2 regions of the Klebsiella sp. R445 genome follow, and region 2 is predicted to be linked to the other one. Evidence: predicted binding sites of a transcription regulator. Region 2 holds the regulator's gene; the other holds the start of a gene.
The links. The regulator PhoB, encoded in region 2, activates phosphate uptake and scavenging genes when phosphate is short. The targets are predictions, from matches to a motif close to CTGTCATAAAACTGNCNNAT.

Region 1 (5,892 bases), 2.1 Mb from region 2:
CACGCTGTCCGGCTGCACGATCCCCTGCTGGAGAGCCGTCATGACCACCAGCGGCTTAACCGTCGAACCAGGTTCAAAGGTGTCACTGATGGCCCGATTGCGGAAATCATCCAGTTTCGCGTCATCACGGTTGTTAGGGTTGAAATCCGGATAGCTGGCCATCGACAGAATCTCTCCGGTGTCGATTTTAATCAGCACCGCGGCACCAGACTCAGCCTTATTCCACTTCACGGCATTATCCAGCGCATCTTCCGTCACCGTTTGCAGGCGCTCATCAATACTTAACTGAATGGTGTGCGCGGGCACCGCCGGCACCTCGGTGATATTTTCGATCACGTGGCCATGACGGTCTTTACGCACCAGTCGCCGCCCGGCTTTCCCCGTCAGCTGACTGTTAAAACTCTTCTCAACCCCTTCAATGCCCTGGTTATCAATATTGGTAAATCCCAGCAGGTTGGCCGCCACGTGCCCTGCCGGATAAAACCGCCGCGACTCATCGCGCAGGTTGATCCCCGGCAGATGGAGTTTATCGATCCATTCAGCCTGTTCCGGATTGACCTGACGAGCCAGATAAATAAAACGCATGTGGGGATGAGCTTCGATGCGTTTGGCCAGGTCCCCAAGGTTAAGGTGTAGCGCCTCCGCCATCGCCTGCCAGCGCGGACCATAGCCAACGCCGCCCTTTTCCATCATCGTCTGCGGGTCGGCCCAGATGGCACTGACCGGGACGCTGACCGCCAGCGGACGGTTTTCACGATCGCTGATGGTGCCCCGCTGAACGTCAATAGGTTCTTCCCGTAACGAGCGCATATCTTCTTGTTTAACCAGGTTATCTGGTGAAATGATTTGCAGCCAGGCCACGCGGCCTAACAGGAATCCGAGACAACCCAAAATCGCTACGCACAACAACCCAAAACGGACCGGGGTGAAATGAGCGGCTGACTGATTTTTATTCTTTGGCACCATAGCTCCAGCATTATTTTGCAACCACCTGATTTAACAGGAAATCACCAAATCAGGATGCGAAACAGTGCGAATAACGGTGATGTTTTGCAACAAGGCGCGACAAAGGAGGGAGAATGGAAATGTTTTGCAATAAAAACTAAAAAGCCCCGCAGAGGCGAGGCTTTTCTTACAAGATGAGTGGTCTTGAATCAGATAGCAGTAACGTTAACTGCTGCCGGACCTTTCTGGCCGTCCTGAATTTCGAACTCAACGTTCTGGCCTTCAGCCAGAGTTTTGAAACCATTACCCTGGATAGCGGAGAAGTGTACGAACACATCTTTGCTGCCATCAGCCGGAGTAATGAAACCAAAACCTTTAGACTCGTTGAACCACTTAACCTGACCTTTAATCTTTGCCATTTGCAAAATTCCTTAGACTGTTTTCTTCGCCCATCGGCGCTTACATAGATAAAACTCTGACACACTACTGCATGAGGCACTAATATAAGGTTCGGCAGAGAAGCAGTATTCAACGACAACGTGTTTACTCAGGACTTCTTTACTGAAAATGCCACACATAAACAGAACTGTACCTCGTTTAACCCGAAACGTGTTATCACATACAACGTAAATAATGGCAAGCCATTTTTAAAGGTGTCTCGATCCTTCGCACAGATTATAAGGGAATCATTTGATCACCTGCACATTTATGCGTGCTTAACTACTGCGGACGGCACGCGTCAGCACCCCGCTCTGGCCCTGATAATGCGCGCAAAGATTGCAACTTTTTTACCATTGCTCAACAACTTCTGTCGGTTCAACACGCCGGCATATGCGCGGTGTCCTGCGAGCGTATGTGCAATGGCATGCGCATAATGATGCACATGCTGGTGTATATCGATAGTTGAATATTGTCTTAAATGGAGCCTGTATGGTGATATAAAACCGACGCAGCGGTCACAGTATGAATATTATGGATAATACTATTTAAACATGAAGTATTAATGACATAATTGTCCATCAGGTAATTAAAACATATTGTTATTACTTTATTTGATTTACTAAAAAGCCGTGACGCTGACAGGAAGAATTGAGAGCCAGCCCACATTAACGCACAAGAATTGGGCGATCGGAGTAAGAAAAAAGATAAGAAAAAGTTATAGCGTTATGGGGTAATCCAGGTGTACACCGGGCGGTGCACACCTGTCAGCGTGTTACCTACCGTTCAGCGACCAGACGGATGAAGTCATCCCCGTCTTTTTCTGCCACTGATGCGTTGGCAACCTCTTCCTTCTCAGGTTCATTGGCTTCACAGAGACGACGCAGCAGCACATTTTGCCGCTTTTGCTGGTCCAGTAACGCCTGTAGCAGTTCAATCTGCTCATTGGTGCGCGAACTTGCGCGATTAACAAAAAACCACAACAACAAACCGACAAGCACCAGCACGATGGAAAGCGCCAGCGAAGCCAGATTTAAGATCCCAGGATTTAGTAACTCACTCATTTCACCACCTCAAAGAGAAGGCGTTTATTCTACCACTCGCAGAGCAGAAGAAAATCCGTCGTAATAAAAATGTCTTACCAGGGGATAAACTTGTTGATGGTGCAGATGCCGCTGAAAAATTGTACATCTTGATCGCACATTACGTTAAGCATCTGAGTCCATAGCAATAAGCAACCGGCTATGACGACGATCAGCAAAACCCAGCGTAATTTTTTCACTCCACTCTCCGCATCAGTATCAGATGTTTCCAGGATAACATGCGCATCTTAAACCGTGACTAACTGTAATACGAAAGGTAAGTTTAGGAATCATAGACTTGTTTCAAGACATCTAACTGTCAATATATCGTCAAGGATAATGCAAACAATGAGGCAACAATGCGATTAATCATTCGTTCCATTGTAGTACTGGCCATCGTGTGGATTGGTATTCTGTTAAGCGGTTATGGGATTTTGATCGGCAGTAATGAGAACGCCGCAGGACTGGGGCTTCAGTGTAAATACCTGACCGCTCGCGGCACCAGCACAGCGCAATACGTGCACTCCGACAGCGGAATTATCGGGCTGACCGATTGCCCGGTTTTACGCAAAAGTGAAACGGTCATCGACAAAGGCTAACGCATTCCGGCAACAGCAGAAGCGCGACTCCTGCTGTTGCCGGTGAACCCGACGGCCATTCACATCAGAATGGGTAGTCGTTGTATCCCATCTGTTCTGAAATTTTGCGCGCCGCGGTGTGCAGCATCTCAACATACTCGTGCAGACGCTCTTCAGAGAAACGCAGCGTCGGGAATGAGATACTCAGGCCGGCAATCACCACGCCAAAGCGGTCGAATACCGGTACGCCGATGCAGCGCAGCCCTTCTTCCTGCTCTTCGTTGTCTTCGCCATAACCCTGTTGACGCACCTGCTCCAGTACCCCAATCAGCTCTTCCGTGCTGGTAATGGTGCGGTCGGTGCTACGCTTGTACTCAACGCCTTCCAGAATTTGCTCGACTTCCGCGCGATCGCGCCACGCCAGCAGCACTTTACCGATAGCGGTACTGTACAGTGGGTTGCGACGGCCAACGCGCGAGTACATACGCAGGTTGTACATTGAGTCAATTTTGTGGATATAGACAATGCTGTCTTCATCCAGCGCGCCCAGGTGGACAGTCTCTTTCGTCAGACGTGAAAGTTCACGCATCTGAATGTCGGCACTGCGGATCAGGTCGACATTTTGCAGCGCACGGGCACCCAACTCAAATAGCTTCAGGGTCAGAGAGTATTTCTCCGATTCGCCTTCCTGAGCCACATAGCCCAGCGATTTCATGGTCTGCAAAAAGCGATAAACGGTGCTTTTTGACATCATGACGCGCTGGGACAGTTCGGTAATGCCAATTTCACGCTCTTCACCAAGCGCCTGCAGAATGCCAAAAACCTTCAATACCGAAGAGACAGAATCTGGCTGTTTATCCAAATCTGCAACTGCCATTTATCACCTCATCGTAACTGTTTTATAAAAATTAGAACCGGTTTTTATTATAAATTCGCATCAGCGCCCCCGCAATCGATCTTCTGCCCATTCGTTACAAATCTGCGACATACAACCGAATAATCAATGCTAAAATTATTATCCATAGAATAATACCCCCTTAAAGACACATATTTGACATGGATAAAAATATTTCTGATGGCCTGCCGACGCCCCAGCGCCATGGTGCCATCCTGACCATCATTTTGGGGTTGGCCATGGCGGTCCTCGACGGCGCGATAGCCAACGTCGCGCTGCCGACCATTGCAACGGACCTGAATGCCTCCCCCGCGGCATCAATATGGATAGTCAACGCTTACCAGATAGCCATCGTCATCGCTCTGCTGCCGCTCTCCTTTCTGGGCGACATGTTTGGCTACCGTCGGGTCTACAAAATCGGCCTGGCGCTTTTTACCCTGACCTCGTTAGCCTGCGCCCTCTCCCGTAGCCTGGAGATGCTGACCCTCGCGCGCGTCGCTCAGGGTCTTGGCGGCGCGGCGTTGATGAGCGTGAATACGGCGCTGATCCGCCTTATCTTCCCCCAGCGTTTCCTCGGGCGCGGGATGGGGATTAACTCATTCGTGGTGGCGGTGTCATCGGCGGCAGGTCCGACAATTGCTGCAGCGATCCTCTCCGTCGCCTCCTGGCAATGGCTGTTTTTGATTAATATTCCGCTGGGGATTGTGTCGCTGATCCTCGCCATGCGCTTCCTGCCCGCCAACACCGGGCGGAGTAAGATCACCCGCTTCGACCTTCCCAGCGCCATTATGAATGCGCTGACCTTTGGCCTGCTGATTACCGCCCTCGGCGGTTTTGCGCAAGGTCAGTCCGGTAAACTGGTGCTGGCTGAAGTGGCCGCGGTCGTCGTGATCGGCTTCTTTTTTGTCCGCCGCCAGCTGCAAATGCCGGTGCCGCTGTTACCGATAGATCTGCTGCGGATCCCGCTGTTTTCACTCTCTATCTGCACCTCAATTTGCTCGTTCTGCGCGCAAATGCTGGCGTTGGTCTCCCTGCCCTTCTTCCTGCAGTCGATGCTGGGGCGTAGCGAAGTGGAAACCGGGCTGTTGCTGACACCGTGGCCTCTAGCCACGATGGTGATGGCGCCGCTGGCAGGTTATCTGATAGAGAAAGTTCATGCGGGATTACTTGGCGCGGTCGGCATGCTGGTGATGGCCGGGGGCCTGTTTGGTCTGGCGCTGTTGCCCGCCTCTCCCTCTGACCTGGATATTATCTGGCGCATGGCGCTGTGCGGTGCCGGTTTTGGTCTGTTCCAGTCGCCGAATAACCACACCATTATCTCTTCCGCCCCTCGCCATCGCAGCGGCGGCGCCAGCGGCATGTTAGGGACCGCGCGTTTGCTGGGGCAAAGTGCCGGCGCGGCTTTGGTGGCGCTGTTCCTGAATTTACAGGGCAACGGCGGCACCCACAGCGCATTGCTGCTGGCCGGCGGGCTGGCGGTGATGGCCGCCGCAGTCAGCGGGCTTCGGGTCACTCAGCCTCGTCCTGAGTCCTGATCGACGGCGTTCGTGCGGCATAAAAAAACGCGGCCCGAAGGCCGCGTTTTTGTCTGCAAGTACTGTGTTACTTCAGGTATTCACCGCTACGCAGCGCTTCGATACGCTTATCCAACGGCGGGTGAGTCATGAACAGTTCGCTCATTGACTTCGCTTTACCGTTAATGCAGAACGCCATCATGCTGCTGGCTTCCTGCGGCTCGTAGCTGGTTTTCAGACGCTGCAGCGCCGCAATCATTTTCTCACGGCCAACCAGCTTCGCAGAGCCGGCATCGGCGTGGAATTCACGATGACGCGAGAACCACATGGTAATAATGCTCGCCAGAATACCAAACACCAGTTCCAGCACCGTCGCCACCGCGAAGTAAATCAGCGGGTTGCCGTTACTGCTTTCGCTGTCATCACGGTTGCCGCCAAGG
Region 2 (5,892 bases):
GCGGGGGCAAAAACCAAAAGGGGATGACTTAAAAAACAAAAAACCACGGGACCCGAAGTCCCGTGGCTTAACACTGCTTAAAAACGCCGGTTAGTGTGCGCTGGAAGTCACCTGACGCCCAACCGTACGGTCCCAGATAACTGCCAGAACCACCATCACCGCGGTTGGCATTAACCAGGCCAGGCCCTGTTCCGCCATCGGCAGACGTGCGGTCCAGGCCGGCAGCATATCCGCAATCGCCGACGATTTAATGCCGTCAATGATACCAAACATCAGGCTGATAAACATGGCCGGCGCAATAACGCGGGTCGAATTATGCCACCAGTTGCGGGTAAAGCTTAATACCACAAGTGCGATACACGGCGGATAGATGGCCGTCAGCACCGGAATCGAAATCTGAATCAGATGGCTCAGACCGAGGTTGGAGATCGCCATCGAGAACAGGCCGAGGATAAACACCAGCGTGCGATAGGATAATGGCAGATACTGCGCGAAAAACTCGGCACAGGCGCAGGTCAGGCCAACCGCAGTGACCAGACAGGCGATAAAAATCAGCGCCGCCAGCATGAAGCTGCCCGCCCCACCAAAGGTGTGCTGGACGTAAGCATGGAGGATCGCCGCGCCGTTAGCGGACTGATCCACCAGGGTCGCGCTATCGGAACCGAGACGGAACAGCGCCAGATACAGCAGCGTCAGGCCAACACCGGCCATTAATCCGGCCCACACGGTGTAACGGGTCAGCAGGCGCGCTTCGCTGACGCCACGAGAACGCGCGGCGTTAACAATCACGATACCGAAGACCATCGCGCCAAGGGTATCCATCGTCAGATAGCCGTTGACGAAACCGTTGGAGAATGAGGCGGTACGATACGCTTCCATCGCGTCGCTGATCGGGCCTGCCGGCCAGACAATCGCCGCCACGGAAAGAATAATCAGGGCAACGATTTTCAGCGGGGCCAGGAAGTTGCCCACCGTATCGAGCAGCTTGCCCGGATACAGCGAAACCAGAATCACCAGCGCAAAATAGATCACGCTATAAATCAGCAGCGGCAGCGGGCCGTCGCCGGTCAGTGGCGCAATGCCGACTTCAAAGGAGACCGTGGCGGTACGCGGCGTCGCGAACAGTGGGCCAACGGCCAGATAGCACACGACCGCCAGCAGAATACCGGCGACTTTGCCGATCGGCGTGCTCAGGCTTTCAACACCACCGCCGACTTTTGCCAGCGCCACGACCGTAAGCACCGGAAGACCCACCGCCGTAATCAGGAAGCCAATTGCTGCGGTCCAGACGTGTTCGCCAGCCTGTAAACCGACCATCGGAGGGAAGATAATGTTGCCGGCGCCAACAAACAACGCGAAGGTCATAAAGCCCAACGCAATGATGTCGCGTGATTTTAACTGATGGGTCATAAATTCATTACTGCCTGTGGATGTGGTGTTATTAACAAACGGAAATACCGTGCTTTTCCCTGGGGGATGATACAGCGGCGATTGCCGGCAAACTCAGCGAGATATGCTCCCGAAGCGGCGTGGGAAAGAATTGTTTTTTGAATTACCACGCAAAAACAGTCTGTCTGCGACTGTATGGGGGGCAATTTAAACGCTTATAACGTTTTAATGCAAGGAGGGATCGTGAAAGCAGATGATTATGCTAACTCTATATTCTCAACCAAAACTATTCACCATATTGAGAGAAAACCCATGGCTAATCATGCGAACAAAAAAGCAGCAGGCGTTCATTAATTACGCGGCGAAAAAGTGACTGCAAATGAAAATGACCAGCCGGAGCTGGTCATTGGCAAGTAATGCTGACAGACAGGCGGTCAGGCGCTTTTTTTGGCAATTAAACGTTCCGGGAGCAGGAAGCTAAACCGCGTCCCCTTGCCCAGGGTACTCTCAATTTCCAGTCGGCTGTCGTGATGATTAACCGCATGTTTGACGATAGCCAGCCCCAGGCCACTGCCGCCGGTCTGGCGCGAACGGGCTTTATCAACGCGATAAAACCGCTCGGTCAGGCGCGGAATATGCTCCGGCGCAATACCGGGGCCGTTATCCTCGACGCTAAACAGCGCGCCATGCGGTGCCCGCAGCCAACTGACGGAGATCTCCGTCCCGGCAGGGGTATGGTTAATGGCGTTATACACCAGGTTGGATATCGCGCTGCGCAGCTGCTCTTCATTGCCGAGCACCTGCAGGCTGTCATCCACCGTGAAATGCAGGGTGTGCTTCTGCTGGCTAAGGGTCTGCGCTTCGCGCTCCACCACCCGCAGCATCATCGGCACGTCAATTTTGTCATTCATCGCCAGGGTTGGTGCGGCTTCAATGCGCGACAGGGTTAACAGCTGTTTGACCAGTCCTTCCATGCGCTGAGTTTGCTCGCGCATGGTATGCAGCGCTTTCTCGCGCGTCATCCCTTCCAGCACCTGCTCCTGCATCATCTCCAGATAGCCCTGCAGCACCGTCAACGGCGTGCGCAGCTCATGGCTGACGTTAGCAAAAAAGTTGCGCCGCGCACCTTCGAGCTGGTGCATCTGCGTGACGTCGCGTGCCACCATCAGCCACTGTTTGTCGCTGTAGGGCATCACGCGGATCTCCAGATGGCGAGCCGTATTGAGCACCAGATTGAGAGGTTTGGAGAAGTCCCTGTTTTTGAGGTAGTTAGCAAATTCAGGGTAACGCAGAAGGTTGAGAATGTTTTGTCCGCTGTCGTCCGGCCAGCGCAGATTCAGGATCTGCTGCGCCAGACCATTACACCAGAAGATGGCGCCCTCCTCCGTCGTCAGCACCACCGCATCGGGCAATGACTCCGCCCCGCTACGAAAGCGTTTGATCAGACTGCCCAGCTCGCGTCGGCGCTTTTTATTACGCATCTGCATCTGGTGGAGGCCATACAGCAGCGGCTCCCAGCTGCCGCTACCCGGCGGCGGCGTCATGCTGCGGTCAACCCACAGCCACCATGACAGGCGCATAAGGTTCCAGAAATGCCATATCAGCAGGCCGGTCACCGCCGCCAGCAAAAACCACGGCAGATGACCAAAAATCGCCCCAAGGATCAGGGCCGGTATACAACATAAGAAAAGCTCAAGCGCCAGCCTTTTCCATGACAGCCGTTCCAGCACGGTTCACACTCCTGTCGATATTCAGAAACGAGCGGAGAAACGATACCCCGTGCCGCGAACCGTTTGTACCATCCGGTCATGGCCGCTAAGTTCCAGCGCTTTACGTAGACGACGAATGTGCACATCCACCGTTCGGTCTTCTACATACACGTTCGTACCCCAGACGTGATTCAGCAGCTGTTCGCGGCTGTACACGCGTTCCGGGTGGGTCATAAAGAAATGTAATAATTTAAATTCCGTTGGCCCCATGTCCAGCGGACTTTCACCGGTCATCACGCGATGCGAGGAAGGATCCAGGCTAAGGCCTTGCATTTCAATTACTTCTTCTACCGCCATCGGCGAAATTCGACGCATCACCGCTTTGATACGCGCCACCAGCTCTTTCGGTGAGAAAGGCTTGGTAATGTAATCGTCGGCCCCGGTTTCCAGGCCACGAACGCGGTCTTCTTCTTCGCCGCGTGCGGTCAGCATCACCACCGGAATATCCCGGGTCATCGCTTCGCGCTTCAGCTGTTTAATAAACTGCAGACCCGACCCGCCCGGTAGCATCCAGTCAAGGAGAATCAAATCAGGCCAGGGTTCATTGAGTTGATTCACCGCACTGTCATAATCTTCCGCCTCGACGGGCTGAAAGCCGTTTTGCTCCAGAACAAAGCAGACCATTTCGCGGATCGGTGCTTCATCTTCAACGACCAGAATTCTTCTCGCCATTATTTACCCTGTGTTTTTTAGCCATCAGTATAGAGTGCGGCGTCATTATGCGTCAGTTTTGTGACAGATTTATGAAAAAAATGACCGTCTGATGATCGGAGATTTCGAATGATGACAAGGAGTAACCGACAATCCGATTGCTGCTCGGGGAGGCAAGCTGAAGGATGAAGGGTATAATGCGCTCATGCTTTTTCGTCAGGAAAAAATCATTATGCGCATCATTCATACCTCTGACTGGCACCTGGGTCAGAATTTTTACAGTAAAAGCCGTGCCGTCGAACATTCGGCCTTTCTCGACTGGCTGCTGTCCAACGCCCAACAGCACGAGGTCGATGCCATCATTGTCGCCGGTGATATTTTTGATACCGGATCGCCCCCCAGCTACGCCCGCGAACTGTATAACCATTTTGTGGTGCAGCTTCAGCAGGCCGGCTGTCAGTTGGTAGTGCTGGCCGGCAACCATGACTCGGTCGCGACCCTGAATGAATCCCGCGACATCCTGGCCTTTTTGAAAACCACGGTGGTGGCCAATGCAGGCCATGCTCCCTTTATCCTGCCCCTGCGTGACGGCACCCCCGGGGCTGTTTTTTGCCCGGTGCCGTTCCTGCGCCCGCGCGAGCTGGTCACCAGCCAGGCGGGACACTCCAGCGGCGAGAAGCAACAACAGCTGTTAAGCGCTATCAGCGACTATTATCAACAGCAGTATCAGCAGGCCTGCGACCTGCGCGGCGACCGCCCGCTGCCGATTATTGCCAGCGGTCACCTGACCACCGTCGGCGCCAGTAAAAGTGATGCGGTACGCGATATCTATATCGGGACCCTGGAGGCGTTTCCTGCCAGCCATTTCCCGCCGGTTGATTATATTGCGCTCGGCCATATTCACCGGGCGCAGCTGGTCGGCGGCAACGAGCATATTCGCTACAGTGGCTCACCGATCTCCCTCAGCTTCGACGAAACGGGGAAAAGTAAAAGCGTCAATCTGGTGACCTTTACCGACGGCCATCTGACAGACGTGAGCCCGCTGACGGTACCGGTGACCCAGCCGCTGGCGGTCCTGAAAGGCGATTTCGCCAGCATCAGCGAACAGCTCACCCAGTGGCGGGACGCCCCAGCGGACCCCGTCACATGGCTGGATATTGAAATCACCAGCGACGAATATCTACATGATATTCAACGTAAAATTCAGGCCCAGACCGACGACCTGCCGGTGGAAGTGCTGCTGGTTCGCCGCAGCCGCGCCCAGCGCGAACGGATCCTCGCCGGAGAACGCCGCGAAACGCTCAGTGAATTACGCGTGGAAGAAGTGTTTGAACGCCGTCTGGCGCAGGAAACGCTGGAAGAGACGCAGCAGCAGCGCCTGAAGCAGCTGTTTAACGAAACGCTGTATAGCCTGCACGGTGAGGAGCACCTGTGAAAATTCTGAGCTTGCGCCTGAAGAATATCAACTCGCTGAAAGGCGAATGGAAAATCGACTTTACCGCTGAACCGTTCGCCAGCAACGGGTTGTTCGCTATCACCGGGCCGACCGGCGCCGGGAAAACCACCCTGCTGGACGCTATCTGCCTCGCGCTGTATCACGAAACCCCGCGCCTGAGCAGCGTCTCGCAATCGCAAAACGATCTGATGACCCGCGACACCGCCGAGTGCCTGGCGGAGGTGGAATTCGAGGTCAAAGGGACGGCCTACCGCGCTTTCTGGAGCCAGAACCGCGCCCGTAACCAGCCGGAAGGCAATCTGCAGGCCCCGCGCGTCGAGCTGGCCCGCTGCGACGATGGCCAGATCCTCGCCGACAAAGTCAAAGATAAGCTCGAGCTCACTGCCTCGCTCACCGGGCTGGATTATGGCCGTTTTACCCGCTCAATGCTGCTTTCTCAGGGGCAGTTCGCTGCCTTCCTCAACGCCAAACCTAAAGAGCGCGCGGAACTCCTGGAGGAACTGACCGGTACCGAAATCTACGGTCAGATCTCGGCCCAGGTGTTCGACAAGCATAAGCTTGCCCGCAGCGAGCTGGATAAACTGCAGGCGCAGGCCTCCGGCGTGCTGCTTCTGAGCACCGAACAGC

Region 1: kdgR (DNA-binding transcriptional regulator KdgR) is a predicted target of PhoB. The motif match lies at 4,012-4,031, and genes of this name have one in related genera.

What each region holds. Positions count from the first base shown of each region.
Region 1 covers NZ_CP180446.1:5,194,055-5,199,946, reverse strand. Annotated here, with positions in the region: gene ftsI (peptidoglycan glycosyltransferase FtsI) at 1-966, opposite strand, end outside; gene cspE (transcription antiterminator/RNA stability regulator CspE) at 1,155-1,364, opposite strand; gene ACMYSN_RS24470 (DUF2627 domain-containing protein) at 1,377-1,523, opposite strand; gene ACMYSN_RS24465 (YebO family protein) at 2,163-2,447, opposite strand; gene mgrB (PhoP/PhoQ regulatory lipoprotein MgrB) at 2,522-2,665, opposite strand; gene ACMYSN_RS24455 (YobH family protein) at 2,825-3,064, shown strand; gene kdgR (DNA-binding transcriptional regulator KdgR) at 3,129-3,920, opposite strand; gene ACMYSN_RS24445 (MFS transporter) at 4,100-5,473, shown strand; gene htpX (protease HtpX) at 5,541-5,892, opposite strand, start outside.
Region 2 covers NZ_CP180446.1:2,039,061-2,044,952, forward strand. Annotated here, with positions in the region: gene brnQ (branched-chain amino acid transporter carrier protein BrnQ) at 91-1,410, opposite strand; gene phoR (two-component system sensor histidine kinase PhoR) at 1,824-3,119, opposite strand; gene phoB (phosphate response regulator transcription factor PhoB) at 3,141-3,830, opposite strand; gene sbcD (exonuclease SbcCD subunit D) at 4,042-5,244, shown strand; gene sbcC (exonuclease subunit SbcC) at 5,241-5,892, shown strand, end outside.